Regions from separate parts of the Soonwooa sp. T0.1_25 genome, predicted to be linked through region 2. Evidence: riboswitches for the same ligand, from Rfam matches in the RefSeq annotation. Region 2 holds a riboswitch; each other region holds the start of a gene.

Region 1 (10,436 bases), on a different contig from region 2:
GAATCAAATCTGCCTTGCCAACTGCCACGCCACCTAAAACTCGACCTTGACCATCGATTAATTTGGTTGCGGAATGTACGACGATATCTGCTCCATACTTTATCGGTTTCTGTAAATACGGTGTCGCAAAGCAATTGTCCACAATAAAAATGAGATTGTGCTTCTTTGCAATTTGACCGAAAAATTCCAAATCTAAAACTTCAATTGCGGGATTGGTAGGCGTTTCTAAATATAAAATTTTGGTGTTCGGTTGGATGTATTTTTCGACATTTTGTGCGTCTTCGGCTTTGAAATAGGTTGTTTCGATATTCCATTTTGGGAAATATTTTGTGAACAAAGTATGCGTAGAACCAAACACCGATTGACAGCTCACAATATGATCGCCCGCATTCAATAATGCCACGAAAGTGGAATAAATTGCCGCCATTCCAGTTGCAAAAGCATAGCCCGATTCTGCCCCTTCCATTAATGCGATTTTATCGATGAATTCGGTGACATTTGGGTTCGAAAATCGGCTGTATAAGTTTTTGTCTTTTTCCTCGGCGAAGCTTGCACGCATATCTTCGGCATCTTCAAAAACGAAACTTGAAGTTAAATATAACGGCGTTGAATGCTCATCAAACTGGCTTCTTTCGGTTTGAGTTCTGATGGCGAGGGTTTCAAAGTTGGTTGTTGGTTGTTGGTTGCTGGTTGTTGGTATGTTTTCTGACATTTTTTCAATATTAAATTTGTCTTGCTTCTTGGTTCTTGGCTCTTGATTCTTGATTCTAGCATCTATTTTGTCTCACTGACTCTTAAAATATCACCGAAAACGCCGCGGGCAGTAACTTTTGCTCCAGCTCCAGCGCCCATAATAACAATCGGATTTTCGCCGTAACTTTCTGTGTAGATTTCAAAAATAGAATCGGAACCTTTTAATTGTCCCAAAGCAGAATTGGCAGGAACGGAAATTAATTTTACATCCAGTTCGCCTTTGTCTTGACTTAAATCGCCATGCAAATCGCCAACGTAACGTAAAACATGATAGGGTTCTTGTTCGTCTTTTATCTTTTGGAAAGTTTCGTCCAACTCATCTATTCGTGTCAAAAATTCGTCTTTTGAAATTGGAAGAAGCGGTTCTGTAACTAGGTTTTTGATATTGATATCTTCGAATTCGTTCATTAAATCTAATTCGCGAGCAAGGATCAAAAGTTTTCTTGCAACATCGTTTCCAGAAAGGTCTTCGCGCGGATCTGGCTCTGTAAAACCTTTGTTCATTGCTTCTTTTACGATGGTTGAAAATTTCTCATTACGAACAGAAAATTGGTTGAAGACATAACTTAATGTTCCTGAGAAAACCCCTTTTATTCTGGTGATATCTTCTCCCGATAAATGCAGTAATTTAAGCGTATCAATTAATGGTAAACCTGCACCAACATTGGTTTCGTATAAATATTTTTTATTATTTTTTGCAAGTTGCGTTCTGAAATTTCGATAATCTGAAATAGGTAAAGTATTGAAGATTTTATTTGATGAAACCACATCAAAACCGTTTTCGACAAATTTGGTATAGTTTTTTACAAAAGCTGGACTCGCGGTATTGTCCACAACAATTAGGTTTTCTAAGTTGTGCTCTTTTGTGTAACTGATAAGTTCTGAGATATTACTTTTAGTGTTCGAATAGTTTATTTTTTGTCTCCAATCGCTGCCAAAACCAGATTTGTTTAAAGCCATTTTTTTGGAATTAGAAATCGCAACGACTTTAAGATCAATTCTTTTTCTGTTCAAAATATCGTAGGCAGAATCTAAAATCTGTTCGATAAGTGTTGAACCAACATTTCCGTGACCAATTAAAGCTAAGTGAACAACTTTAGGTTTTCCGAAAAGTTCGGTTTCAATAATATTTTGAGTGATTTCGGTTTGATTGTCAGTTACAACAATGTTAACTCTACCAGTCGATGACACTTGGTTAAGCAACAAAGGATAAATCTTGTTGCGTTGAAGTTCCGACATGATTTTAGCATTTTGTTCCGAAACAAATCCAAGAACGCAAAGATTGTCAATGCTGTAAATATTACTCACTATGCCAGCTGCTTTTTCATTTTGGAATTCTTTCTTCAATAATGCCACGGCGTCCTCGGCATCTTTCTCATCAACCAAAACTGAAACACCATTTTCGATGGCTTGTTGAGAAATAACCCCAACGCTGATGCCACCTTTGTTAAGTGTTGTAAAGATTCGAGAGTCGATGCCGATTTGTCCAAGAAAGTCTTTGCCTTCAAAGTTGACTAAAGCTTTCTTTCTGTATATACTAATTGGATTTTGGTCTGTCATTTTGTTCTAATAAATACGTTTTAATAATTCTTGCAATTGTTCATACTCTATTAAAAATGCGTCGTGGCCGTGGATAGAAACAATTTCGTCGTAGAAAATATCTTCTTTATGTGTCTTAATTTTTTCGTAACATTTTTTGATTTCCGAAGCTGGAAAAAACAAATCTGTGTTAATCGCAATGAGGTTAATGTTTGCTTTTATTTTGGATAACACTTTTTCGTTAGTATCAACGGTCATCAGAAGATGGTTCATCAATTTGTAAGCTTTTAAACTAAATCTTTCGTTGAGACTTTTTCCGTGGTAGATTAACCAATCTTCGGACTCGCGCCTAGTATTTTCTTTTGTTAATTTACCCTCAAATCTTTCATTAAGCGATTCTGGCGTTCTGTAGCAAAGCATGGCGTGTGCTCTTGCTTTTTCTAGTGGTTTTTCAGGTGAGTCTAAAAGATATTTTTGAACCAAACATTGTGCATGTAACCAATCGTGGGTTTTGTAATCCGAAGCAATTGGGATAAATTTTTCGCTGATTTTAGGGTTGATGGCTAGCATTTCCCAACCGATGGAACCTCCTAACGAGCCACCAATAATGCTGTGTAAAGTTTTTATTTCTAAATTTTCTAAACCTTGTAAAAAAATCGCCGCAACATCTTTGGTTGTAAGATCTTCGTAATTATCGATAAAGAAATCATTATAACCGTTACCAGGTATGTTAAAACTAATAATACTATATTTTTTGGTAGAAATTATTTTTTGTGGACCAATAATGTTTTTCCACCAACCTTTGCTGCCAGACACTGTAGAGTTGCCTGTCAAAGCGTGGTTAACCAATACAATAGGTGCGGTGCCATGGGCTTTTCCGAATACTTCGTAGCTTAAAGGGATGTCAAAATTCTGTCCTGAAAATGATTTGTACTTAATATCTGTAGTTAAAAGTTCTTTTTTCAATGCTTTAATATTTTTTTTCATTGAAAATGCCTCTAAGAATGGTTGAGTAAAGAACTTCAGTTGTTATCTCTCCAAATACATGGTAGAACGTAGCACCTTCTTCGCTTTCGCAAAGGGTTGCTAAGGTTTCATAGGGTCTAGTCCCTCAACCTTTCTGGATAACATTTTCAATATGTGAAAGAGCGGTAATGCAAATGTATGAAAATTTTGATAATTCGATAAAATAATCTTAAATTTTTAAAAATTTAGAATAAATTATAGTTTTTGTAATATTAAAAGCAATAATGGTTTAAAATTATCGGCTAGCAATTGTTAGTGTTTGTAGAGTTTCTAAGATTTTTCTATTGAAAATTAAATTATTTTAATCTGGCAAATTTTTTAAAGAAATTAAATTTTCTCGTATGATTTTTGATAAAAAAGAATTCTAAAAAACATAAAATGGAAATAAAATTAAATGGACAAGTTGCAATCGTTACTGGTTCTAGCAGTGGAATAGGAGAAGGAATTGTAAAATGTTTAGCGGCTTCTGGCGCCATTGTCATTGTTAATCATTCTTCGGAACACTCGAAAGAAGCTGCACAAATCATTCTTGATGATATTTTTGTTAAAGGCGAACAAGGCATGCTAAGTCAATGTGATGTAAATAAAGAAGTTGAAGTCTAGGCGATCTTTCAAAAGACGATTGATACATACGGAACAGTTGAAATTCTTGTAAACAATGCTGGATTACAACAAGACGCAAAATTTATTGATATGACTTTAGCGCAATGGCAAAAGGTAATTGATGTTAATCTTACTGGTCAGTTTCTGTGCGCACGCGAGGCGATTCGGGAGTTTTTGAAAAGGGGGATGAATGATAAATCTATTTCGTTAGGGAAAATCGTAAACATCAGCCGTGTCCACGAAAATATTCCTTGGGCTGGACACGCCAATTATGCTTCAAGCAAAGGCGCCCTGCGAATATTGATGCAAACTTTGGCTCAGGAATATGGAAAAGATAAAATCCGAATCAACAATATTTGTCCGGGAGCCATCCAAACGCCTATTAACAAATCGGCTTGGGATAACGAAGCTTCTTTTAATGCATTGATGACTTTGATACCATATAATAGAATCGGAAAAGCAGAAGATATTGGAAATTTAGCAGTATTTTTATCAAGCGACTTTTCAGATTATATTACGGGAGCAAGCATCTACATCGATGGTGGAATGTCAACGTTAGAGAGTTTTTCGGATAATGGATAACGGAAAACAGTATTTTGGATTGGTTCTTTTTAATAGTCAAAAGAATGACAAATCTTCAAATATAGCCCCGATGGAACGGTATGTTTGAGCTCATTTTATTTTTTTTAAAAATATAATAGCGAGTAGTGACAGCGGGATTTGATGTCTAAGAATTCAATAATCTCGATGCTCCTAAAAATGAATCTGAAATGCTTCAGAAATAAAATTATATGACAGAACAAGATAAACTCAATAATCCAAATTGGAAAAAGTGGGGGCCGTATGTGAGCCACCGCCAATGGGGAAATGTGCGAGAAGATTATAGTAGCAATGGCGATGCATGGGGTTATACAACGCATGATCGCGCCGAAAGTTGGACTTATCGTTGGGCGGAAGAAGGAATTGCGGGAATTTCTGACGATAAGCAAATGTTGTGTTTTGCGCTTTCGTTTTGGAATAAAAATGACAAAATGATCAAAGAACGCTTCTTTGGGCTAAGCAATTACGAAGGTAACCACGGCGAAGATATTAAAGAGATTTTCTACTATATTGACAATACGCCGTCGCACAGCTATATGAAAATGGTGTACAAATATCCGATAAATGCTTTTCCGTACTATGATTTGGTGGCGACCAATGCCCAACGATCTAACAAGGAAATGGAATATGAGATTTTTGACACTGGCGTTTTTGACAAAGATGCTTATTTTGATATTTTTATTGAATATGCGAAAGTTGGAGAAGATGATTTTTTGATCAGAGTTGATGTCCATAATAGAAGCGACAAGGATGCGCCTTTGGTGGTGCTGCCGACGCTTTGGTATCGCAATAACTGGTCCTGGGGTTATAATACTTATAAGCCAAATCTAGGTTTTTCGAAAGATGCAGAAATCGATGTTCATCATGATAGTTTGTCAATAAAGAAATTGTACTCGAGAAGTCGCAACGTAGAACCTCTTTTTTGTGATAATGAAACCAATAGACCGAAACTTTTCGGTGAAGTTACAACTGGTAAGTTTTATAAAGACGGTATTAACGATTATGTTTTACGCGGCGGAACTTCTGTTAATCCAAATCGAGTTGGGACAAAATCGGCTTTTCGATGTGAGGAGATGATTCCTGCGAAAGGCAATAAAACTTTTGAATTTCGATTATCGCCACATATTATGGATGATGCATTTTGGGATTTTGAAGATCAGATCAATCATCGAATTCAAGAAGCGAATGATTTCTACGCAGGCATTCAGCAAGACGTAAAAGACGAGGACGAAAAAAATGTGCAACGACAAGCGTTTGCAGGACTTCTTTGGAATAAACAATTCTATCATTACAATGTTGGAAAATGGCTAAAAGGCGATCCTAACCATCCTGTAGAACGACAAGGTTTTGTAAGAAATGTCGATTGGCAGCATCTTCATAATAAAGATATTATTTCGATGCCTGATAAATGGGAGTATCCGTGGTACGCGACTTGGGATTTGGCATTTCATTGTGTGAGTTTTAGTCTGATAGATGCAGCTTTTGCGAAAAATCAATTGATGCTTTTGACCAAAGAATGGAATCTACATCCGAACGGACAACAGCCAGCCTACGAATGGAATTTTAGCGATGTTAATCCGCCCGTACATGCTTGGGCGACTTTCAGGGTTTTTAAAATCGATGAAAAACATAATGGTAAAGCAGATTTGTTTTTCTTAGAAAATGTGTTCCAGAAGTTGCTACTCAATTTTACTTGGTGGGTTAACCGAAAAGACGTTAAAGGCAATAATATTTTTGGTGGCGGTTTCCTAGGTCTTGATAACATTGGTGCTTTTGACCGCAATATGGAATTGGATGCTGGTCAAACTTTGGAGCAAGCCGATGGTACAAGTTGGATGGCGATGTATGCGCTTAACATGATGCGCATCGCGATGGAGTTGGCGACATACAATCCTGTCTACGAAGATATGGCGATTAAGTTTTTTGAACACTTCTTATACATTGCCGAAGCGATGGAGAATTTGGGTGAAGATAATATTGGACTTTGGAATGAGGAAGATGGTTTCTTCTATGATTTGTTAAAATTGTCAGACGGAAATAGCGTCAATTTAAAGTTACGAAGCATCGTTGGGCTTATCCCAATGTTCGCTGTTGAGGTTATCGAACATAGCCTTTTGGAGAAATTGCCGAATTTTAAAAAACGAATGGATTGGGTGTTACGCAACAAAACTGATTTGACTAAGTTGGTGTCGCAATGGTATGTGGAAGGTGAAGGTAACAAACATTTTATGAGCATTATGCGCAAAACTCGTTTGACTAAAGTCTTAAACAGAATGGTCGATGAAGCTGAGTTTTTGAGTGATTATGGGATTCGTGCTTTGTCGAAAATTTATGAAAACACGCCTTTTAGTTTCAATGTTGGAGGTCACGATTATGTGGTGTATTATACGCCTGCCGAAAGTGACAGCCGAATGTTTGGTGGAAATAGCAACTGGCGAGGACCGATTTGGTTTCCGATTAATTTCCTGATTGTGGAAAGCTTGCAGCGTTTTCACTTTTTCTATGGTGATAGTTTGAAAATCGAATATCCTAAAGGAAGTGGAGTAGAACGTAATCTTGATGAGATTTCTAAAGATCTGTCACGCCGACTTTGCAGTATCTTCTTAAAAGATGAAAACGGAAATCGTGCTTTTAATGGTGGAAACGAAAAGATGAATCAAGATCCTAATTTTAAAGATTATATTTTGTTTTACGAATATTTCCATGGCGATAATGGTCGTGGCGTCGGCGCTTCGCATCAAACGGGGTGGACAGCGACGGTTGCAAAACTTATTCAGCCAAGATTAACAACTTGATGAAATGAAGCTATCGTTTTCGATGGTTTTCTTTATATCATTTTGTTTTTAACTAAAGAATATATTGTTAATAGCTTTTTTTGAAGAAAGCTAATTTATCGTTTTCGTCCGCTTCGAAAGTGGCGGCATTCAACCAAAAGATTGGTACAAACTCCGCAGCAAAATGGAAGATTATCTAGCTGGATAAATTTTTATATTAAATTAACCAAAAGACCTAACAAATTATTAGGTCTTTTTTAGTTCTCAAAAAAAAACAAAAAACCCAATCCGAAGATTGGGTTTTTATATTGTTCAAATGCTAAGAATTAAGCATTAACTTCGATAGATACGAAAGATCTATTATTTGCTTTTTTTGTAAAAACAACTTTTCCGTCAACTAGAGCGAACAAAGTATGATCTTTACCGATACCTACGTTTTCACCTGGGTGGTGTTGCGTACCTCTTTGTCTTACGATGATGTTACCAGCGATAGCTTCTTGACCACCGAAGATTTTAACACCTAATCTCTTAGAGTGAGATTCTCTACCGTTTTTGGAGCTACCAACCCCTTTCTTATGTGCCATCTTACTTTAATGTTTTTTGGGTATTAATTAATTACTCAGCAGACTCCTCTTTTTTAGTAGTCTTTTTAGCTTTAGGCGCTTTTTCTTCTGCAGCTTCAGTCGCTTTAGATTCTTTTTTAGCCTTTGGTTTAGCTGCATCAAAACCAGTGATAGAAACAACTTGGATTTGAGTTAATTGTTGTCTATGACCGTTTTTCTTAGCATAACCTTTTCTTCTTTTCTTTTTGAAAATGATTACTTTGTCAGCCTGAACGTGGTCAAGGATTTCTACTTCTACAGCGATACCGCTTACAGCTGGGGCGCCAACAGTTACTGCTCCGTTAACAGTCATAAGAACTTTATCAAAAGATACTTTTGATCCTTTTTCTCCTGCTAGACGGTTTACAAACAACTTTTGGTCTTGCTCAACTTTATATTGAAGCCCTGCTATTTCTACAATTGCAAACATTGTTTATGATTTTTATATAATTATTCGAGGTGCAAAAGTAGACAATTTATTTAACAAGCACAATATTTATTTCACTTTTTTCAAATATTTGATGCTCAGTACTTTTTATTTTTATTTGGGGCAGCATTTCCGCCCTCCGTTCCCGCTATTTTTTTTCAAGCCTTAGCCAAGCCAAAAAAATGAGCTCCACTCAGGTCGGGCTGCGACAGTCTCGTGGAAAAAATACAAAGCTTTCAAAGTTTCAGACTGAGAGAGCCTTATCATCAATTAGAATCTCAAATCTCAAATTTCGAATTATTACAAAATCTCTTTCACAAAACAATTTTATATTTAATCTAATAATCTTAATTAATCTCAATAAATTTGAGCATTGAAAATTTTATCAATGCTAAATTTTATCAAGAAAAATATTGCCAAAGTCTGGGCAAAAAAACATGTTGCCAAAACCCAAGCTTTTAAAAATAATGCGGCGAAAGACCAAGAAGCACTTCTTTTAGATTTGGTCAAAACTGCCGAAAAAACATTATTCGGCCGCGAGCATCAGTTCGAAAATATTAAGTCCATCGCGGATTTTCAAAAACTTGTTCCTATTTCAGATTACGAAGATCTGAAACCTTACATCGAAAAAGTAAAACGCGGTCAAGCCAAAATTCTTTGGCCAGATCTTCCTGAATATTTTGCTAAAACTTCTGGTACAACGTCTGGAGCTAAGTATATTCCGATTTCCAAAGAAGGAATGCCATATCAAGTTGCTGCGGCGCAAAGCGCAATATTTCATTACATCGCACAAAAAGGAAACGCCGATTTCGTCAACGGTAAAATGATTTTCCTACAAGGTTCACCTGAATTGGAAGAAGTTAACGGCGTTAAAACCGGACGACTTTCTGGGATTGTTGCACATCATATTCCCAATTATTTACAAAAAAGTCGTTTGCCGAGTTGGGAAACCAATTGCATCGAAGATTGGGAAACCAAGGTTGATAAAATTGTTGAAGAAACCGAAACTCAAAATATGACGTTGATTTCTGGGATTCCGCCTTGGTTGATTATGTATTTTGAAAAACTGACAGAAAAACATAACAAGAAAATTACCCAAATTTTCCCGAATCTTCAATTGATTATTACTGGCGGCGTTAACTACGAACCTTATCGCGAAAAGATGAATGATTTGTTAGGAAAGCCAGTTGACATTGTACAAACTTTTCCAGCTTCCGAAGGTTTTTTTGCATTTCAAGATGATTATCAAAAGGAAGGTCTTTTGCTATTGACCAATCACGGAATTTTCTTCGAATTTGTCCCTTTGGAAGAATTTGGAAAACCAGATGCGCGACGTTTGACAATAGGCGAGGTAGAACTTAATAAAGATTATGCAATGATTTTGACAACCAATTCGGGACTTTGGGCATATTCGATTGGCGATGTTGTGAGATTTATTGCCAAAAATCCGCATCGTGTTTTGGTGAGTGGAAGGACCAAACATTTTACGTCTGCATTTGGTGAACACGTTATTGCTTATGAAGTTGAAGAAGCCATGAAGGCGACGGTTGAGAAATTTCCGTGTCAGATTACAGAATTTCATTTGGCGCCACAAGTTAATCCTGAAGAAGGATTGCCATATCACGAATGGTTTATCGAGTTTGCTAAAGAACCAAATGATTTAGAAAAATTTCGTGTAGAGTTGGATCAACAATTAAGACAACGAAATACCTATTACGATGATTTAATTTCAGGAAATATTCTTCAAGTTTTAAAAATTAAAAGTTTAAAAAAGAATGCTTTTCAAGATTATGCAAAATCCGAAGGTAAGCTTGGAGGTCAGAATAAAATTCCTAGATTAGCGAATGATAGAAAAATTGCTGACTTTCTAGAAAAACTCTAAGCTTATGAAAAAAATATTTCCGATTTTAGTTATAGTTTGTTTGTTGTTAAGCGCTTGTAGAACGATAAAGTATAAGCAGGAGTGGGGGAATAATTTTTTGGAAGTCAAAGCCGGATCCAAATATCATTTTAAAACTTTTTCGAATGGCGAATTTAAAATGGCTGTGACAAGTGTTGAGAAAGACAGTATTTTCGGGATTCGTCGTAAAGAGAATTTTGCAATAGCGAAAA
Region 2 (10,436 bases):
CTCTATTTCCATTGACTAATCGAATTGTTGAAAAATTGTCACTAGATCTATTGTAATAATAATATCCAACATAACCAACTAACGGGTCGTTATAGAACAAGGTACTAATACTAGCAAATAAGTTATTTTTGTCATCGAAAGTAAGTCCCGTAGGTCTATTATACCCAGAGCTCCCATCAGTAGTCATGTAGGATTTAACAAATTGATTATTTTTCATTTTGTAAATACCTTTGTGCGTATTAACCATCGAATAATTCACGAAAAACACTTCGCTCATATCATTCGGATTTGGTGTAACATCCATAATATTAAAAACTATTGGATTGTTAATGAAATAATCAGGATAATTCCATTTTTGACCATCAAAATGATAATAACCTAATCCATTAGGAGTTGGTACGTCGTATTCGGATCTTGAGCCTGATGAAACCCAAATTTGATTATTAAGTAGGCTTACTTTATATGAAAAATTATTATAAGGTCCATCAGGTCTGAAGCTTGATTTGCTTTCATTTAATAAACCATTTAGTTTTGTTGCTGAAAATATCTGATTATTAAATACATAGCCAGAATTAAGTTCTTCTGTGAAATCAATTGTTTTTTGTAATGCACCAGTTTTAGTAAAGCTGTATAGTTTTGAATTATCAGCAACAATAATGTTCTGATCTGTTATGACAACATCTTTCACATTACTAAAACTTTGTGGTAAAGCCGTAGTTGATGTGACATTGTTACCAAATCTTACTTGATTTGCAGTGGAATACGCAATAAGATCTTTTGATGCTATATTTGTAAAACTACCTGTAGATTGAGTTGTCCATGTATTGTAAACAGGGAATGTCGTGTCTATCGTATGTGTTAGAAGTCCATTTTGAGTTGCCACAACGACTTTATCGTTAAAAATTCCAGCTTCTAAAGCCGCATTATATGCCCCTCCAGTATTAAAAAATGCTGTATCCCCAAATTCTCTTTTATCCAAATTAAAAATAGAAACACCGTAACCTACAGAAATAACTGCTTTATTACCAGAAATCGAAATATGATTAATTTTTTTATCACCTAAATACCCATTGGCAATAGGAATATCCATAATCAGAAAAACGCCTTCAGGTGTAATAACGTCCATTGCCCCAGATTTGTAACCAACAAGTCCGATTTTAGTCTCAGGGTTGTAATCAAAAGCAGTAATTTTTACTTCGTGAAGACCATTGGCTTTCGATAATTTACTAACTTCCCCAGACGTTGGGTTGTAGTAGAAAATTCCGTTTTCTGTCGCAGCTATTAGCTTTTGCCCATCATCTCTAATGGCTAATACATTATTATATGAAAACAAATCACTCCATCTAGAAGTGTTTTGAGCATTAAATGCTGCAATAGACAGCATGGATGTTAATAATAAAGCTTTTCTCATATTACGCAATTATGCTTTCATCTATAACTTGATTTATCCAAGAAATATTTTTCACGCTTTTATCTTTATTGAAATAAAAATCTATTCGACCTAACAAAAGTCCCGCCCAACCAACTTGGTTAACCAACACTTTTTTTCCTTCACTATTATTCAAAACCTGTGGCTCAGGAAGAAAAGTATGTGTGTGACCTCCTAAAATGAGATCGATACCAGATGTCTTTTTTGCTAAGATCAAATCGGACATTTTTTCGGGTTCTTTTTCGTAATCGTAGCCAAGGTGCGAAAGGCAAATCACCAAGTCACATTTTTTTTCATGTCTTAAAAACTGGCTGTATTGCTGAGCAATTTCGATTGGATTAATATATTCCGTTTCTTGATAATTGGCTTTTCCAACCAAACCTTTTAGCTCAACACCGACTCCGAAAATTCCGACTTTTATGCCGTTTTTGTCAAATATTTTATAGGATTCTGTTTTGCCGTCTAAAATAGTATTTTTAAAGTTATAATTTGAGCAAATAAATGGAAATTTTGCATTTGGTAAAACTTTAAAAAAACCTTCTAGTCCATTATCAAAATCGTGGTTCCCCATTGTCGACGCATCGTACTTCATCATACTCATTAGTTTAAACTCCAATTCGCCACCGAAAAAATTGAAATATGGCGTCCCTTGGAAGATATCTCCAGAGTCTAAAAGTAAAAGGTTATTTTCTTGATTTCTAATTTGTTGTACCAAACTCGCTCGTCTTGCAAAACCTCCCTGATTCGGATTTTTTGAATAAGATGCATCAAAAGGCTCAATACGACTATGTTGGTCGTTGGTATGTAAGATTGTAAGTTTGATATCTTGCGATAGAGTAGGTTTCGTAAACGTATTTGCTAAAACTAAATTAGGCGTTAAACTAAGTCCTAAACTACCTGCACCAATATATTTTAAAAATTCTTTTCTTTTCATAACATCATTATTTTAGGTCAAGACGCAGATCTGCAGGGACTTTAACTTCTTTATTTTCTTTAAACTTTTCTATGAAAAGTTCTCGTAATTTGATACCTGTGCCGATCATTTCTCCTTTCCCGAAAAAGTACATTCTGTCGCCGCCCATTGCTAGATAATCGGAAGTTGCGATGTAGTAAGTTTTGTCTTTCTCAATTTTTTGCCCAGAAATAAGTCCAGTTTTTATATTATTTCCTTGCGTAATAATCGTGATGTGAGAAACTGGATTATTCGTTTTTTCCTTAAGATAATAGTCAAACAGTCCTTGTAAATCGCTTCCTTTTAATTTAACAATAACAACTTCATTTTCAAAAGGCATTACTTCAAAAATTTGTTTTATCGTAATATCACCTGCAGGAATTATCGTTCGGATACCACCAATATTGATAACAGCCCCATCGATATTCAGGATGTTGTTAGCCTTTGCCCAAGCCAATGCGCCTTCATATGTATAATCTGTGAGAAGATTTCCCAAATTGCTGTTGTCACCAGTTTTATTAAGTTCCACAGAAGTGTGAGAAATTTTAATATTCATCTGTTTCTCAAGTTCGTTTTTGTAGGGCGCAATAACTTCCTTGAAAGTTGCATCATCATTAATATTACTATCAATCACAATGTTTTGATACGCTTGGATATTACTAATGTTTTGGCGCGATGTACAAGCAGTTAGCAAAGCTAAAGTCGCTCCTAAAACATATATCTGAAACCTCATCATATATCTTTTAACTTTAAAAAAGCAAAGCTAAGAATTTTTTGCGAGGCGCATTGTTTAGAAAATGTTAGGTTATAGCTAACAAATTTTGATTTTTTTCAAATTAAATTTAATTAAAGAATCAAACAAAAACTTTAACTTTACAAGTAAATTCTAATTTAAGATATGAGCAATTTAAAAGGTGTAGGTGTTGCGTTGGTAACGCCCTTTAATGAAGATTTATCGATAGATTTCGATTCTCTAACAAAGTTAGTGGATTACAATATCGATAACGGAACTAACTATCTTGTGGTTCTTGGTACAACGGCTGAGGCTGCAACACTTTCTAATGACGAGAAGAAACAGGTTGTTGAGCATATCATAAAGGTGAATAGTAAACGTGTGCCGTTAGTTCTTGGGATTGGTGGTAACAACACGATGGAAGTTGTTAAACAAATCGAGGAGACAGATTTATCAGATTTTGAAGCGGTTCTTTCGGTTTCTCCATATTATAACAAGCCAAATCAGGAAGGACTTTATCAACATTATAAAGCAATTGCTGCGACTGGTAAAAATATTATCATCTACAATGTTCCGTCAAGAACTGGACAAAATATCGAAGCAGATACGACTTTAAGATTAGCTAAAGAATTCCCGAATTTGATTATGATTAAAGAAGCGGCGCCAAATATTCTGCAATATTTTGATATTGTGAGAAAAAAAACTGCTAATTTTAATTTGGTTTCGGGTGATGATGAATATACGCTTCCAGTAACATTGGCTGGTGGTAATGGCGTGATCTCGGTAATTGGACAAGCTTATCCAAAAGAGTTTTCGACGATGGTACAACTAGCTTTCGATGGTAAAGTTAAAGAAGCCTACGACATCCATAACAAGTTGGTGGACATCACAAGACTAATTTTTGCAGAAGGAAATCCTTGCGGTGTTAAAACTATTCTTGCTGAAATGGGAATTATTAAAAATACTTTGAGATTACCCTTAACAAAAGCTTCGGAAGGTCTACAAGACAGGATCAAAGCTGAAATGAAAAATATATAATTAAGTGGGCTTTGGCCCATTTTTTATTTTAAATATGATTACAACTAAACCTGCAACGCAATTCGATATCGAGTTGATACAGAAGCTTGCCAGAATTTCTTGGGAAGACACTTACTCAAAGATTTTATCAAAAGAGCAGTTAGAATATATGCTCGATATGATGTATTCTGAACATGCAATTTTAGAACATTTTCAAAATCCTAATTATCATTATTTTTTAATATTTGATGATGAAACGCCTTTGGGATTTGTTGGTTTCGAACATCATTTAGAACCTAACACAACCAAGTTGCATCGCATTTATCTTGTGCCAGAAGCTAAAGGAAAAGGCGCTGGAAAATTTGGTCTTAATCTCGTTAAAAAACATACCCAATCCGTGGGAGATAATCGTATTATTTTAACAGTGAATAAAAATAATGTTGCGCGTCAATTTTACGAATCTCAAAACTACAAAGTCTACGGCGAAGCAGTTTTCGATATTGGAAGTGGTTATGTAATGGACGATTATTTAATGGAATTTAATTTATAAGTTTGATTTCTATTCAAGAAAATAAATACTAAAACGCAAATCAAAAGCAACCAAATATAATAAGATTGGCTAATAAGTTGGATGTAGTCAATCTTATTTTTTCCAAAGCTCACCAAGATTAATACCTGCGCACCGTACGGAATAATACCTTGGATAATACATGAGAAAATGTCCAATACCGAAGCCATTTTTCGAGGTTCAAACTCATAATGCTCGGAAATTGGTTTTGCAACTTTTCCCGTTATCAAAATCGCAATCGTATTATTTGCAATACAAGCATCAACAAGGCTTACCAAAACGCCCATTCCCAACATTGCAGAAAATCTCGATTTTATCGATTTTAAAATTTTATTTAAAAGAAATCGTATACCACCCGCATATTCGATAATTGCAGCTAAACCGCCTGTTAATAAGGATAAAAGGAATATCTCAGTCATGGAAGTAAAACCATTATAACTTTCCTTTGCAAAACTTAACAAGTCCATACTGTTATTTGATAGACCGATAATTCCTGACACGACAACACCAATTAATAAAACGAAAAAAACATCAACGCCTGCAAATGCCAAACCTATAACCAAAATGTACGGAATTAAAAGATAAAAACTGCCGCTTTGTCTAGATAAATCCTGTATTTGGGTAACTTCCGAATTATTAAAAAGTAGAATAAAAATCGTTATTAAAAATGCTGGCGCTGCAATCCAAAGATTAGTTCGGAATTTATCAGACATTTTACTTCCCAAAGATTGTGCAGCAGCAATTGTCGTGTCAGAAATCACCGAAAGATTATCTCCAAACATTGCGCCTGTCAATAGTGACGCTGCGATGAGGTTAACATCGGCGCCACTTTTTGTTGCCAATTCGATAGCGATGGGACCAAGTGCTACAATGCTACCAACCGAAGTACCGGACGCCAAAGATAAAAACGAAGCCAATATAAAAATACCAAGCGCAATATAATTAACAGGAATATATTCTAAACCTAAATTTACGATAGCATCAACGCTTCCCGACGCTTTAGAAACGGTAGAAAACGCGCCTGCCAAAAGATAAATAACGCACATAGTTAACACATTTTTATCACCCAAACCTTTCAGAAATTCGTCCATTTTTGTTTTAAATGGAAGTTTGATGATTAGAAAAGCAGTGATAATTCCTAGTGCCATGGCAATAGGAGAGGGCAAGGCATAAAAGTCATTAAGATAAATTCCTGCTCCTAAAAAACTTAGGACAAATACTAAAAAAGGAATCAAGCTGATAAAGCTTTCGCGAGGTTTATGTTCTGTTGTCATACGTCGTTATTTGGCGAAGTCAGCAGAAGATAGTTCAACATTTTTTCCAAAAATTGGCTTATCGTTTTAGCACCTTGCTTGTTTTGCAGGTTGCTACCTCTGCTGAGGTTCGTGATAAAAGTGTGACAAAAATAGGTGTAAAAACTTAAAGTACCAAATCGTTACGAAATCTTAGACCATTTGTTTTTGCCTTTATATTGTCTAATGTAGAAGTTTTTCATGCTTTGATGATTGGGATGGACAAGAAGTGCATCTTTCTCTAAAAGTTGTTCTACAGCGAGTTTCGCCAATTTTATAATTTGCGAATCCGTCATGAGGTTTAACTTTTTAAAGTCGACAACACCACTTTGTTGGGTTCCCAAAATATCGCCCGGACCACGAAGTTCCATGTCAACTTCGGAGATTTTGAAACCGTCGTTGGTTTCGCACATCGTTTTGATGCGTTTGCGACTTTCTGCAGAAAGTTTGTCAGACGTCATTAAGATACAATAACTCTGTTCGGCACCACGACCAACGCGTCCGCGAAGCTGATGAAGTTGAGAAAGTCCAAATCTTTCAGCGCTTTCAATCACCATAACTGACGCATTTGGGACATTAACGCCTACTTCGATAACAGTTGTTGCAACCATAATTTGTGCATTTCCCGAAGCAAAATATTGCATCGCTTGGTCTTTTTCGTCGGGTTTCATTCGTCCGTGAAGCATCGCAATATTGTAACTTTTGAAATGATTAAGTATGTGGTCAAAACCATCTTGTAAGTTTTTGTAGTCCAAAGTTTCGGATTCTTCGATTAATGGATAAACGAAATAAACTTGGCGACCTTTCTTTAATTCTTCGTGACAGAAATTATAAACATAAGCGCGGTCTTTCTCGCGACGATGCGCGGTAACGATTGGTTTTCGCCCAACTGGCATTTCGTCGATAACCGACACATCGAGGTCAGAATAAAAACTCATGGCCAAGGTTCTTGGTATTGGCGTTGCTGTCATCACCAAAATATGCGGTGGGATTTTATTCTTTGCCCAAAGCTTAGCACGCTGTGCCACGCCAAAGCGATGTTGCTCATCGATTATCACCAATCCTAAATTTTTGAATTGTACGATGTCTTCCAATACGGCGTGCGTCCCAATCAAAATGGAAAGTTCGCCAGATAATAATTCTTTGTGAATAATTTTTCGTTCGGAAGTTTTGGTAGATCCTGTCAGTAATTTGACGCTAACATTGGTGTCTTTTAATAAATCTTGAATAGAATTAAAATGTTGTTGCGCCAAAATTTCCGTTGGTGCCATCATACAACTTTGGAAGTTATTATCCATGGCAATTAACATGGTCAAAAGCGCAACCATCGTTTTGCCCGATCCAACATCGCCTTGCAACAAGCGATTCATTTGCGTGGACCGCTTCATGTCGGTTCGGATTTCTTTCAGAACGCGTTTTTGCGCGCCCGTCAAATCAAATGGTAAATTGTTATTGTAGAAATTATTAAAATAATCGCCAACAATAGGGAAAGGATTTCCGATAGATTTGGTGTGTTGATGTAGCTTTTTTAAACCAAAACCTAACTGAAAAAAGAAAGCTTCCTCGAATTTTATTCTACGGTCAGCTTCTTGTGCCAACTGTGGATTTTGCGGAAAATGTATATTGTAAAACGCATCTAATCTTCCCAAAAGTTTTAAGGCTTTTATTAAATTTTGAGGGAGATTTTCATCGATTAATTGTGGAAGATTTTTAAGAATTTCATAGATAACATTCTGAAACAACTTATTGTTAATGCCTCTTTTGGTGAGTTTTTCGCTGCTTGGATAGACCGGAAGTAATGTGCCCGAGATGGCTTTTGCTTCGTCTGTTTCTATTTCGGGATGTGGCATGGAAAAGCTATTGTTAAAAGCTTGTATTTTTCCAAAGATGAATAAGTCTTTATTGACTGGGATGCTTTCTTTCATCCATTTGCTGTATCGGAACCATACTAGATCTATTGTTCCTGTTTGGTCACGGAATTTTGCGCTTAGTCGTGTTCCTTTTTGTGAAACGACTTCTTGGATGTCTGTGATTTTTCCTCTTAACTGAATATCAAGTTCTAAACTTGGATTAAGTTCTGAAACGCTATAGATTTTTGATTTGTCGATATAACGAATAGGGTAGAAGTTGATGAAATCTTCCAAATTCTGAATGCCCAAAACATTTTTGATAAGTTTGGCGCGTTCTGGTCCGATACCTTTTATAAATTCTATGGGCGTGTCTAGATGCAAAGTTTTTACGAAAAATTAATTGGCAATTTAAGCTTTTTTGCAGGGATTAAAAAATGAAATGGGATGACAAAGTTTCTATTCTAGCCCAGATGGAAGCGGCATCCTTTGTGGGGTGGCGCGAGGCGGCGGAGCGCTAGCGGAGCCGTCCGAACGCCACATCGCAAAGATAAAGCGTACAGCGGGAGTCACTTTTCTAAGTACCATGAGTTTTTCTTGCTCCTAAAAAAAGAAAAACTTCAGGAATGCTGAAGTTTAATCTTTTATTTTTGATTTGAATTTTCGTTGATAATCGTCCCACTGTTGACGACTTGTGATGTTTTTGTAGTCCTGCGTACTAATCATCGAAAAGTAAGGTTCAACATCTTTTGCGGAAAGTGCACCCATGAGACTCGTAATTGGAGCGGCATGTTCATCCAAAAATACGATGGTCGGGACCGTCGAGATGTTCATATACTTCGCGAAAGAATGCATCGTGGCGTTGTCCTTATATTCGAAATCGCGGCCTCGAAAGTTGACTTTCTCTTTGCTATCTGCAAAAAACTTAACTGCATAGAATTTGTCTGCAATCATTTTTGCGATAACAGGATTGTCAAAAGCGAATTTTTCCATCTTTTGACAAGGGTCACAGTGGTCATCTGTAAAAGCAATGAAGATTTTTTTTGGTACTTTCTTTTGCGCTTCGAGCGCTTCGTTAATCGTTATCCAATGCACTTGTGCAAAAGAAAAATAAGACGACAACATGAAAAATAGTGTAAAAAAAATCTTCATCATAAATGCTATTTTATGAAGAAGCTCGACAACTTATCTTACTTCTTGCATTAATTTTTTAACAATAGGAGATATCAAAATTAATACCACACCGGCAATTAGCGCATAGAATCCTAGCATCTTGTAGCCTTCTGTATATGCAAGAAGTTTTGACATTAACGTTCCTCCTGTGTTGGCTTCAGACATTTCTGCTCCAATTTTCCCTGCAAAAAACTGTCCAAATGCACTTGCCAAAAACCACATTCCCATCATCATCCCAAATAGTTTTTTAGGAGAAAGTTTCGTAATGATTGACATCCCAATTGGTCCTAAACATAGTTCTCCAAATGTAATAACCAACCATGTGAATGTAAATAAATTGAGTGATGATTTTCCGTCATCATTTGCAAAAAATCTTAATGAATAGAATAAAAAGAATCCTGCTGCAAGGAACAAAAATCCAATTCCGAATTTGATTATGGTGTTAGGTTCTAGTTTTTTCTTGGCTAACCAAACCCAAAGTAACCCAACTAATGGGCTGAAAATAATGATGAAAAATGAGTTAGAACTATTATTGATAATATTCGGGTCAATATTGAAAAATAATAAATCAGTACTTAAGTTATCTTTTGCAAACAAAGATAATGAGCCACCACTTTGTTCATATATTGCATTGAAAATTAAATACATAACAATGAAAATGAACGCTGCTATTACTTTTTTACGATAACTATTATCTAGTTTTGAAATTTCGTAACCTAAATAGATAAGGGCGATAGTACCAATCCCATACATGAAATAGTCTGTGAAATTGCTGCTGTGAATTAAGAAATAAATGATTGGTAACATGATAATTGCCCCAACAATAACCATCAATTCTTTACGAGTTCTAACAGGTTTGGTATCTTTTTCTAAAGGAGAATTTCCAATTGGATCAATGGTTTTTCTGATTACGAAATAGGTAATCAAACCAATAATCATAACAATTGCTGCGGCTAAGAAACATAAACTCCAAGAGTAATATTTTCCTAAATACACACATAAAGCACCACCTAGTAGTCCTCCAATATTAATCCCCGCATAGAACATCCCATAACCAGCATCTCTTCGAACATCATCTTCTTTATACAGCTCTCCTACCATAGAAGATATATTGGGCTTGAAAAATCCTGTACCAACAATAGAGCACGTTATCCCAAAATAGAACAAGTCATGTGGGTTATAGGCAATGATTAAATTTCCGATGGCCATAATAATTCCTCCAAAAACCAAGGATTTTTTGAATCCCAGAATTTTATCAGCGAAGATTCCCCCAATAAAGGTGAATGCATAAATAAACGCTTGGATAGTGCCATATTTTAGATTAGCATCTTTTTCAAAAAGACCTAATTGATCGGTCATGAAAATTACCAACACCCCACGCATACCGTAAAAACAGAAGCGTTCCCACATTTCTATTGTAAAAAG
Region 3 (10,436 bases), on a different contig from region 2:
TAGGGATAGAAGCGGTAGCCCGCAAGGAGGCGCGAGCGAAGCGAGAGCCGACTGAGGACTACAAGCGGATAGCCCGACCCGAGCTGTGGGAAATGCCTTAGCGAGGGGATTGCCCAAAATGAAAGTTTATTAAAGATAATAATTTCAAAAGATTATCTTTGTAAACATAAAATTTGAAATAATTACAACGAGGAGAAATCCTTAAATATCAAAACAAATGACAATAGACAACAATCACGTAGTATCTTTAGGCTACACGCTGAACACGATCGAAGCTAACGGAGAAAAACTTTTTGTAGAAAATACAACATCTGAAAATCCATTAACATTTTTATACGGTGTTGGGATGATGATTCCGAAATTCGAGGAAGAAATTAAAGGTCTTACTATTGGTGACAAAAAAACGTTCACAATTTCTCCAGCTGAGGCTTATGGCGAGAGACAAGATGATGCTGTGGCGCAATTGCCAATCGATATGTTCCAAGAGAGTGGAATTCCGCCAGTTGGTGCGATGTTGCCATTATCTGACAACCAAGGTAACAACTTTAACGCGATTGTTGTTGAGGTGACTCCAGAAACGGTTGTTGCTGACCTTAACCACCCAATGGCTGGGAAAACTTTGAGCTTTGATGTTGAGATCTTTAACACAAGACCTGCAACTGAAGAGGAGCTTTCTCACGGTCACGCACACGGTGTTGACGGAAACGAAGCGCACTAATCTAGTGAATTGAAAATATAAAGTCACTCCTTTTTGGAGTGACTTTTTTTATGAATTAAGTTGAATGAGACTTCCTCTTTCTTCGTCTTTCTCGATGCTTAAAGACATCGGGATACGTTCTTTCAGTTCTTCGACGTGGGAAATAATGCCGACGATTCGGTTTTCTTTTTGGAGATTCATCAAAGTTTCAAAAACGATGTTAACGGATTCTACGTCTTGTGTTCCGAAACCTTCATCAATAAAGAAGAAATTCTTTTCCGCTTTCGCATTGGATTGTACAGATTCCGCCAAAGCCAACGCCAAACTCAAGGAAACTTGAAAAGCTTGTCCACCAGACAATGTTTTCACGCTTCGGCTTCGGCCTTCGTTAAGGAAATCGACAATTTCGAAATCGTTGTTATCATTCAATTGTAAACTTAATTGATTGCGCGTCATTCGGTGAAATCTCACATTCGCATGATCACATAATTGTCGCAAATAGATGGAAGAAACATATTGAACAAATCCTGCTCCTTTAAAGAGATTGAACATCGTTTTTAGGTTTTCAGCGCGTTTTGAAAGTGCAGCTTGTTCCTTCAATAAATCTTCTTTTTTCTCGAATTCTTGTTCTAAACGAGCGATTTCAGCAGCGATTTGGATAGCCAATTTATTGGCTTCTGCAAGTTCAGATTCTTTGGTTTTAAATTGGTTTTCAGATTCTAAAAATTGGTTTTCATCAAACGAAAAATCCTTTAGCTTTTCCTTCAATTCTGATATGCTGTTTTTCAAAGTTTCAAATTGAATTTTAAAATTCTGAATTTCCTGTTGAATATTTTGCTCGTCTAAATTTTGATTCAAAATTTCTAAAACTGCGTCAAGATCAGCGAAATTTGATTTTTCTAAATTTTCATTCAATTGATTTTGGATCCTCTCTAGTTGCAAAATAAAATCCGAAACTTGTTTTTGAAATTGGTCACGCTTCGTATTTTCTGACGATAATTTGACTTGAATTTCCTGAATTTCTGAAATTAGATGATTCCAAACCCTTTCTGTATTCTGATTTTCTTGTTTTAAATTATTAAGTTGTAATTGAACTTCAGCTTCTGTTTTTTCTGAATAATCATTTGGATTTAACTCTTTTAAAAGCGCTTTGTTACTCGCTATTTTGGTTTTAAATTCTAAATTTTCATTTGAAATTTCCAGAAAACGTTGATTGGCTTTTTCTAGTTTTTTCCGAATAGAATCTAATTCTGTTCGGGAAGTGTTAAGTTCTTTTTCTTTCGATTTTAGTTGGAGTTCTTTGTTTTGATTTTCTGTTTTACGATTTTGAAAGTCATCAAAATTGTCTTTTGAAAAGTCTTTCCAAATGAATGTTTTTTCTAATTCCAAAATTTGACTTTTTATTGTTTCAATCGAATTTTGAATTAGTTTTCCTTGTTGCGAAACCAAAACTTTTTCTTGTTGAAGTCTTTCAGCTTCCTTTGCTTTTTGCTCTAAACTTTCAAGTTGTCCATTCAGAACTAAAAGTTTTTCTTCTAAAACTTTCAAATCATTGCTCACATCTTCGAAAACCGCAATCGAAGGATGATGTTCTGAACCGCATAACGGACAAGCTTTTCCATCTTGCAATTCGGTAGAATAATGCGAAAGTTGCTTGGAAACTTCTAACTGATTTTTCTGATTTTGAAGCTTTTCTTTTTCCTCTTTTAAATTTGAAATTTCTGTGAAAAGCTTTTCTAGTTCTAGCTTTTTTAGTTTTTCATCGAGAACTTCAATCGATTTTTTGTTGGCTTCAAAATTTGGTTTTTCTTTATCTAAATTGTTTGTGAAATTTTGTTTTTTCGAAAACCATTCGCCAACTTCAATCAAAGTTGCTGACGAAATTAATTGAGTTTTTAAGTTTGATATTTCCTGCTCTTGATTTTGAATTTTTGAGGAAGTTTCTTCTTCTTTTGCTTTAAATTCTTTTACAAACTTTTCTCCTTCAATCGTACTTTCAGCATTTTTTGCAAGTTTGGATTCGTCGGATTTTACATGAAACAACAACTCTAAATCTTGCTCTAGAACTTTTTGTTTCGGGAGCGCATCAACTTTTGGTTGCAATTCTTCTTTTGATTTTTGTAATCGATTCGAATTATCCGTCAACGATTTACAATGTTCGTCCACTAATTTTAATTGCTCTTCCGTAGATTTTAAAAGATTTTGATTTCGATTTCTTTCTTTTAAATCGTCATTAAACAGTTTAGAAACAGATTGATACTGTTTTAATTGACCCTCTTTTGCATCAATTGTTTCCTTATTTTTTTCTAATTCCGAAAAATCAGTTTCTTTTTTGGAAAGCAATTCGAAATCCGATTTCAGATTTTTTAATTGTTGATAATGCGAATTGACTTTTTCAAATTCGAGTTTTAAGTTTTCTTGAGTCGTTTTCGCTTCTCTTAAATTATCTTTTTGAATAGCAATATGTTCTTCCGAAATCGTTTCAAAACCAGAAAGTTTTCCTTCAAGTTGATCGAGTTCGGTTTGGTTTTTCTTATTTAAACCTGAAACTTTATCCTGCAAATCGAATCGATACAGATTGAAAATTTCTTTCATCATATCCGTTCTTTCTTTTGCGCCCAGCTCCAAAAATTCCTTGAATTGACCTTGCGGAATAATAATCGTTCGTTTGAAATTGGAATAATTTAAGCCAATAATTTCCTCCGCATTCACGTGATCCAAAGCTTCCCAAGTTTCATTTTTAAATTCATAAAACACCGCCGAAGCAGGTTTTACGTCTTCAAAATTTTTAGAATTTCGTTTGTATTCTCGCGTTACTCGGAACAATTTATTTTCATGATTGATGAAATCAAATTCAATATATGATCGATTGGATTTTAAGTTCATCATGTTGTACGCACGTTTATCACGGGCGTTCAATCGCTCAGTTTCGCCATATAATGCAAAAGAAATCGCCTCCAAAATCGACGATTTCCCAGAACCAACCGCCCCAAAAATCCCAAACAATCCTGCTTCCGTAAGATTGGAAAAATCGATGCTTTGACGTTCCTGATACGAATAAAGTCCTTCTATAGTTAGTTTCTGTGGAATCATATTTTTTTTAATTAGAGTTCTCGATACGCTGCGCTACTCGAACTGACGTTGTGTTTTAAATATTTAATGATAGCTGAAGATAATCATTATAATTATGTTAACTATTTAATCAAGTTCACTATTCCGACCGATGTTGTGTTTAAGACGTTTGAAAATAAAATTCAGATAAATATTCTTAGTCGGTAACGTTGTTTCGGTCGTCAGTTCGAGTAGATTTTGAAAAAATCGTATCGAGAACTTTAGTCTTATTTTTTTAAATTCTTTTTTGCAAGATTTGGTAAATCTTCAAATCTGCCATCAATCAAAGCTTGCTTTTTAGCTTGAGACCATTTTTTGATTTTCTTTTCAAAGGAAATTGCGAGGTTGATATCTGTAAAATCACAATAATAAACTAATATTAATGGTCTTCTTGTATAGGTGTAAGACCCAAAATGCTTACCTTCTTGATGTTCTATAAGCCTTTGGTGGACGTCCGAGGTTACACCAATGTAGAAAGTGTTATCAGAACAAAGTAATATGTAGACATAAGAATTTTGCATAGAAATCTTTATTCCTTCTGAATTTCTTTAAGCAAATCCATTAATTCTTCATTAGGTTCTTGATTAGCGTTTTTCGACTTGAAATAATCGACGAAAAGAGGCTCTAAATCTTTTGTGATGTCAATTTCAGCGATTTCAGTCTTTTGATTTTCGATGTTTTTCACTTTTGGAATTAAATAAATTATACCGTCATGACTTTGAAAAATTCGTTTGCGATCTTCTGCTTTCAAAAAAGAATCAGATTCGATGGTCAATTCAATTAATGTATTGGGGTTTTGTGTCAACCAAGTGATTGTCTCATCAACATTATCGAAACTTTTTCTAACCAATTGCCGTCCAGATTTTAATTCAATTTTTTCAAAAGAAATGTTTTGGTTGGGTTTTGCATCAATAATGGAAACAAATTTGGTTTGGCCAGCCTCTGAAAAGCTATAACAAAGCGGTGAAGAACTGTAAACAACAGGTTTTTCTTCCGTTCCAATATTTCTAAAGCCGTGCAAATGTCCCAAGGCCGTATATTGAATTTGATTGGGAATTGAATCGGAATACACCATATCTGCATTTCCGATTTTGATTGGTTTTTCACCTTCAGGTTCTTCTAAAAGTGCAGTACCACGCTTATTCATATATAAATGCGTAGTCAAAATATTAACACCGTTTTCATCACAGAAGTCGTCGGTAATAGTTTTCCAATGTTCGGCTAAAGTTTCGTTCAAAGCTTTTTCTTTTTCTTCACCGAAATACTGTTTCAACCGAACTTCATTGGCGTAGGCCGTATGAATTAGTCGAATTGGATATGCGAACTGATTTAATTTTAATTCTAAAAATCCTTCTAGAGAATTTATAATTTTGAAATTTTCTACTTCAAATTCTTGAATTTTAGCTTGAGGATGTCCGATAAGAATAATGCCGCATTCGCGAGCCAAAGGATCTGGCGCATTAATCAAATTGGGAGAATCGTGATTTCCTGCAATGGCGATTACGGGACGTTTTCCGTTGTTTGACAGTCGTTTTAAAGTTTTATAAAAAAGTTCAACCGCCTCAACACTTGGATTGAAATTATCGAACAAATCGCCCGCAATAATTACCATGTTAACCTTGTGTTCATCAGCGATTTCGATGATTTCATTCATCACCGAAATTTGCTCCTCCAATCGTGAAAATCGGTCTAGGCGTTTTCCTAAATGCCAATCGGCAGTATGTAAAATTTTCATGATTCGCTATCTTGTTGTTGATTCTCCTTCTCAATAAAACTGGCTCTAATTTCTTTTAATCTAGCTTTTCGTTTTTCTTCGGATTCTTGAGTTTTCCTCTTCTTTTGGTCGATTTTTTTCTTGTGCGCTTTTCGGTTGGCATCCGTATTTCTGCTCATTTTTAAGCCTATTTAATGAAGCTAAGATAGTGAAGTTTAAAAGGAAAATAAAAAGGAAATCCGTAAAACTAAAGTTTTGTTTTTGTACTTCGTATGCCTTGAATAGTCTTTTAAATGTCAGATTTTCAATCTATTATATATGAAGTGATTTTTGTCACGTTAAAAAATTTTCGTCAAAAAATTTATTCTGCCTAAGTTTGTAGCATGATTGCGAATTGTTGTCATACTTATTAAGAAAGACGGAGGGATCTGACCCATTGATGTCTTAACAACCTGCCAAAATATGGTAAGGTGTTACATTCAGCCTTTGAAAAAAGGAAAAATAAGTTGAAATACGATATTTGTCGGGTATTTAGGATGCCTGTCTATAATAACTTCTTTCAGCTTTGGCTGGAAGAAGTTTTTTTTGCTCTAAACTTAAAAGTAAATTTTTAAAATATGAAATCTAAAATTAATTTTAATCGAGGAAAACAAGTCGTTGTTACGACAGCTGTTGTTTTCTTTTCAGGAGTTTATTCTATTCAAGCTCAAGAAGTTGCAAAACCCAAAGATACAACTTCTGCTAAGCATATTGAGGAAGTGGTGATTGTTGGCTCTAGAAGTGGAGGACGATCAAAAGCAGATAGTCCTGTTCCTGTCGATGTGTTTAACCTAAAAGGTTTGCAAGAGTCGTTGCCACAGACTAACATCAACCAAATTCTTAATTCGATTGCGCCGTCTTTTACATCGACTATTCAGACCAATGCTGATGGAACGGATCACTTGGATCCTGCGCAGTTACGCGGTTTGGGACCAGACCAAACTTTAGTTTTGATTAATGGAAAACGAAGACATACTTCCGCTTTAATCAATGTAAATGGGACGCCAGGAAGAGGAACTGTTGGGACAGACCTTAATGCAATTCCAGCTTTTGCGCTTAACAGAATCGAAGTTCTTCGCGATGGTGCATCAGCGCAATATGGATCGGACGCGATTGCAGGAGTGCTCAACTTGCAATTGAAACGTGATACTGGAAAATTGACTGGACAGTTTAATTATGGAGGTTATTTGACACCGACTGCTAACGATCACACGGGGAATTATGATGGACAACAATTTCAAGTGGACTTGAATTATGGCAACAAAATCGGCAGCAAAGGCGGTTTTTATAATTTAACTTGGTCTTCACAATTCCGTGAACCAACAAGAAGAGCAGGTACAGAAAGTGATCCTATCTACAATGCCTATAATGCTATCGAAAAAAGAGCTGCTGAAAATGGTGTGAACTTGGCGTCTTATTTTAGCAATATTGGACAATTGAAAGGTTCAGCTGGTGAACAAGATTTTGTGAATTTAATACATCAATATGCGCAAGATGTTAGCTATTTCGGTGGCGATTTGCAGTCGAAAATCCAGTCTGCTAATAGTATTTCTGCGTTGCAATCGGTTTTAAATCCGAGTTCTTTTACAAAAGATCAACTGAATTATTTTACCGATCAAGAGTTGGCATATCGCGGTTTAACAAGAAAAGATTTTAACATGCAAGTTGGACAGTCCAAACTTAATAGCCATCAAATATTTGCAAATGTTGAAGTACCAATAAGTGATGACTGGAAGGTCTACACTTTCGGTGGATATTCGACAAGAAATGGTTCTTCAGGAGGTTTTTTCAGACGTCCATCACAATCAAGAACTTTTACTGGATTGTATCTTGATGGTTACTTACCACAAATTAACACAAGCATCCAAGACGTGTCGTTCTCTGCCGGCGTCAGAGGGAAATTTGATGGTTGGAATATTGATCTTAGTAATACTTTCGGTCAAAATAGTTTTGATTATACCATTAAAAATACAAGCAATACCAGTTTGCGATTTGCGTCGCCGTCATCTTTTAAAGCTGGAGGTTTAGCATTTTTACAAAACACAGTTAATTTAGAATTTAATAAATCTTTTGATGTTTTCAAAGGTTTGAATCTTGCTTTTGGACTCGAGCAACGTCATGAAAATTTCAAAATAAATTCTGGTGAGGAGGCTTCTTACACGGCTTATGATGTTAACGGAAATCCTCAGACGCTGACTTCTGTTAATCCTACAGATTTCTTTGGAAATGCTTTGCCAGGCGGTTCTCAAGTTTTTGCTGGTTTTAGAAATGAAAATAAAACAGACAAAAGCAGAAACTCTTATGCAGCTTACGCTGACGCAGAATTTAATTTCACAGATTGGTTGTTAGTTGATGCTGCTTTGCGTTATGAGAATTATTCGGATTTTGGATCGACTTTTAACTATAAATTGGCGTCTAGAATAAAACTTACAGATCAGCTTAATTTCCGTTTTGCAGGATCGACAGGATTCCGTGCGCCGTCTATTCATCAGATTTATTACAACACAACTTCGACTTTGTTTGTCAATGGTGAGCTAAAAGAAGTTGGAACTTTTAGCAACGAATCTCAAATTGCAAAAGGTTTCGGGATTCCGAGTTTAAAACAGGAAACTTCAAAATCAGTGAGCGCAGGTTTTGCATACAAAATCCCGACACTTAATTTAAATATTACTGCGGACGCCTATTACATTAAAATTGATAACAGAATTGTATTGACAGATCAGTTCTCAAGACCGACGGACAAACAGATTGAAGCTAATCCGAACTTACAGGCTGTAAGAAATGAGTTGGACCGTGCAAGTGTAAATGCAGCTCAGTTTTTTGCAAATTCTATCGATACCGAAACCAAAGGTTTGGATGTTGTCGTGAGTCATAATTATAGAACAGGCGATTTCAAATTAAATAATGATTTCGCTATTAACCTTACCAAAACTCAGAAAGTTGGTGATATTCATGCTTCGGATTTGTTACGAAATGCAGGTTTAGAAAATGTTTATTTCTCTGAAAAATCTCGTATTTATTTGGAAGATTCTGTGCCAAAAGTTAAGGCGAGTCTTTCAAATAATTTGTCTTGGAAAGATTTTAATTTTTACTTAAGAAATACCTATTACGGAAAAGTTTGGGGTGCCGATATTCTTGATGCCAACTTTGATGGAATTACACTTCCTAACGAACATCAACTAATTTCGGATAAGATAATCACCGATTTGTCGATTGGTTATAACATCAATAAGAATTTTAATTTGACAATTGGTGTGAATAATCTATTTGATATCTATCCAACCAAGAATTTGCCTTTCTCTTCTAATAACGATCAATTTGTCTATTCTCGTTCTACATCGCAGTTTGGACAGAATGGAAGATATGTGTTTAGTAAGTTAAGTGTGACGTTTTAATATTTTTCAAAAAGCCATCAAGAGTAATTTTCGATGGCTTTTTTATTGAATTCTAATTTAATTAGATTAAAATACTAAATTCGCTCAAAAAAAATGGAAACTTCTAAAGATCCACTTCACGGAAAACGCTTGGACACGATTCTGGAAGAACTTCTCGAATACTACAAAGGTTATGGCGAACTGGGAAAACAAATCAACATTCGCTGTTTTAATGGTGAAAATCCTAGTGTGTCATCTTCATTAAAATTTCTTCGCAAAACGCCTTGGGCACGCGCCAAAGTTGAGAGTTTGTATTTATATGTTTTGAGAAAGAAAAAGAAAAATTTGGAATAACTTAATCATCCATAAACTCTCCCGAAACATAATACCAACGACCTTTCACAGGTTGAAAGTACGAAAATTCATGATGAATTTGTGAATTACCATCTTGGTCGGTATAATAGGCTTTGAACTCGACTTGATTAAGCGCCGGAGTTTTTATGATTTCAAGTTTTGTCCAAGTATTTATTTCGCCCCATTCTTGCAATTCGGCTTTATCATGGAATTTTCTTTTGGAAGAAAGTGTCGTTTCCCAAAGATAATCTGCGTTCGGAATCGCAAATGCCGAAAATCGCGAACGCATCAAAGCTTCCGCTGTTGATGCAGTTTTATCACGTTTGTGGAAAGGTTGGCAACATTCTTCGTAGGTTTTTCCGGAGCAGCAAGGACAAGTCATTTTTTAATTATTAGTTATGAATTAAGAATTAAATCAATTTTAGATTAAAATAAATTCCATCGTTTTTTCGATATGGCTTTGTTCTGTAATTCCTTTTGCATAAAAAAGAATTCTCGCCCGAATTATATTTATTCAAATACGCTTGACTAATTCTTTCGTTTAAACGATCTAAATCTTTGGGAATTTCGGCTCTAATTTTAAAAACTTGGTTGCCGCATTTTATTTCGCCGTTCGAATCATTTAGAAAAGTGCTGTACCAACTTCTTTCGGCAAATCCCCAGGAACGTGCAAAAATTTTGTTATCAACGGTAACCATCCAAATTTCAAGAAAAGTTTCGCGTTCCTTTCGAGCTTTTATTCCGATAAGGTTGTGCGAATTGATGTAATTAATTGCTTCGTTTTGCATTGTTGAGTTTTATGAGAATCGTCACTTCGAGTAGATTTTGAAAAAATCGTATCGAGAAGTTTTTAATGCAAAGACTTCTCGATACGCTACGCTACTCGAAGTGACGTGAGATTATAAGTTTACCCAAAAGCTCTTTTCAAAAGGCTTTCTACCTTTGGTTCGCTGCCACGGAAGTTTTTGTACAATTCCATTGGGTCTTTGGTTCCGCCGGATGATAATAGAACTTTGTATTTTGCAGCCGTTTCTGGATTGAAAATTCCTGTTTCTTTAAAATACGCAAAAGCATCTGCGTCCAAAACTTCTGCCCATTTATACGAATAATATCCTGCCGAATATCCACCTTGGAAAATATGCGAAAA

The links. Region 2 has a riboswitch for S-adenosylmethionine ahead of AC23MB_RS08405 (Na+/H+ antiporter NhaC family protein). Riboswitches for the same ligand answer to the same signal wherever they lie in the genome.
Region 1: another riboswitch for S-adenosylmethionine. It lies ahead of AC23MB_RS01810 (alpha/beta fold hydrolase); the one in region 2 lies ahead of AC23MB_RS08405 (Na+/H+ antiporter NhaC family protein).
Region 3: another riboswitch for S-adenosylmethionine. It lies ahead of AC23MB_RS11125 (TonB-dependent receptor plug domain-containing protein); the one in region 2 lies ahead of AC23MB_RS08405 (Na+/H+ antiporter NhaC family protein).

What each region holds. Positions count from the first base shown of each region.
Region 1 is NZ_JBYFBZ010000001.1:384,908-395,343, forward strand. It holds gene AC23MB_RS01800 (O-succinylhomoserine sulfhydrylase) at 1-712, opposite strand, end outside; gene AC23MB_RS01805 (ACT domain-containing protein) at 775-2,313, opposite strand; gene AC23MB_RS01810 (alpha/beta fold hydrolase) at 2,320-3,279, opposite strand; SAM riboswitch class I at 3,319-3,423, opposite strand; partial or broken gene AC23MB_RS01815 (glucose 1-dehydrogenase) at 3,697-4,503, shown strand; gene AC23MB_RS01820 (MGH1-like glycoside hydrolase domain-containing protein) at 4,713-7,316, shown strand; gene rpmA (50S ribosomal protein L27) at 7,622-7,879, opposite strand; gene rplU (50S ribosomal protein L21) at 7,911-8,327, opposite strand; gene AC23MB_RS01835 (GH3 auxin-responsive promoter family protein) at 8,713-10,206, shown strand; gene AC23MB_RS01840 (hypothetical protein) at 10,211-10,436, shown strand, end outside.
Region 2 is NZ_JBYFBZ010000005.1:27,888-38,323, forward strand. It holds gene porZ (type IX secretion system anionic LPS delivery protein PorZ) at 1-1,411, opposite strand, end outside; gene AC23MB_RS08385 (bifunctional metallophosphatase/5'-nucleotidase) at 1,413-2,363, opposite strand; gene AC23MB_RS08390 (5'-nucleotidase C-terminal domain-containing protein) at 2,371-3,114, opposite strand; gene dapA (4-hydroxy-tetrahydrodipicolinate synthase) at 3,280-4,152, shown strand; gene AC23MB_RS08400 (GNAT family N-acetyltransferase) at 4,187-4,681, shown strand; gene AC23MB_RS08405 (Na+/H+ antiporter NhaC family protein) at 4,657-5,973, opposite strand; SAM-I-IV-variant riboswitch at 6,004-6,096, opposite strand; gene recG (ATP-dependent DNA helicase RecG) at 6,135-8,222, opposite strand; gene AC23MB_RS08415 (thioredoxin family protein) at 8,475-8,993, opposite strand; gene AC23MB_RS08420 (peptide MFS transporter) at 9,024-10,436, opposite strand, start outside.
Region 3 is NZ_JBYFBZ010000009.1:4,977-15,412, forward strand. It holds gene AC23MB_RS11100 (FKBP-type peptidyl-prolyl cis-trans isomerase) at 218-718, shown strand; gene AC23MB_RS11105 (AAA family ATPase) at 767-3,790, opposite strand; gene AC23MB_RS11110 (GIY-YIG nuclease family protein) at 4,036-4,329, opposite strand; gene AC23MB_RS11115 (metallophosphoesterase family protein) at 4,338-5,543, opposite strand; gene AC23MB_RS11120 (hypothetical protein) at 5,540-5,701, opposite strand; SAM riboswitch class I at 5,926-6,030, shown strand; gene AC23MB_RS11125 (TonB-dependent receptor plug domain-containing protein) at 6,140-8,956, shown strand; gene AC23MB_RS11130 (VF530 family protein) at 9,050-9,289, shown strand; gene AC23MB_RS11135 (YchJ family protein) at 9,291-9,671, opposite strand; gene AC23MB_RS11140 (DUF2255 family protein) at 9,700-10,077, opposite strand; gene AC23MB_RS11145 (M3 family metallopeptidase) at 10,197-10,436, opposite strand, start outside.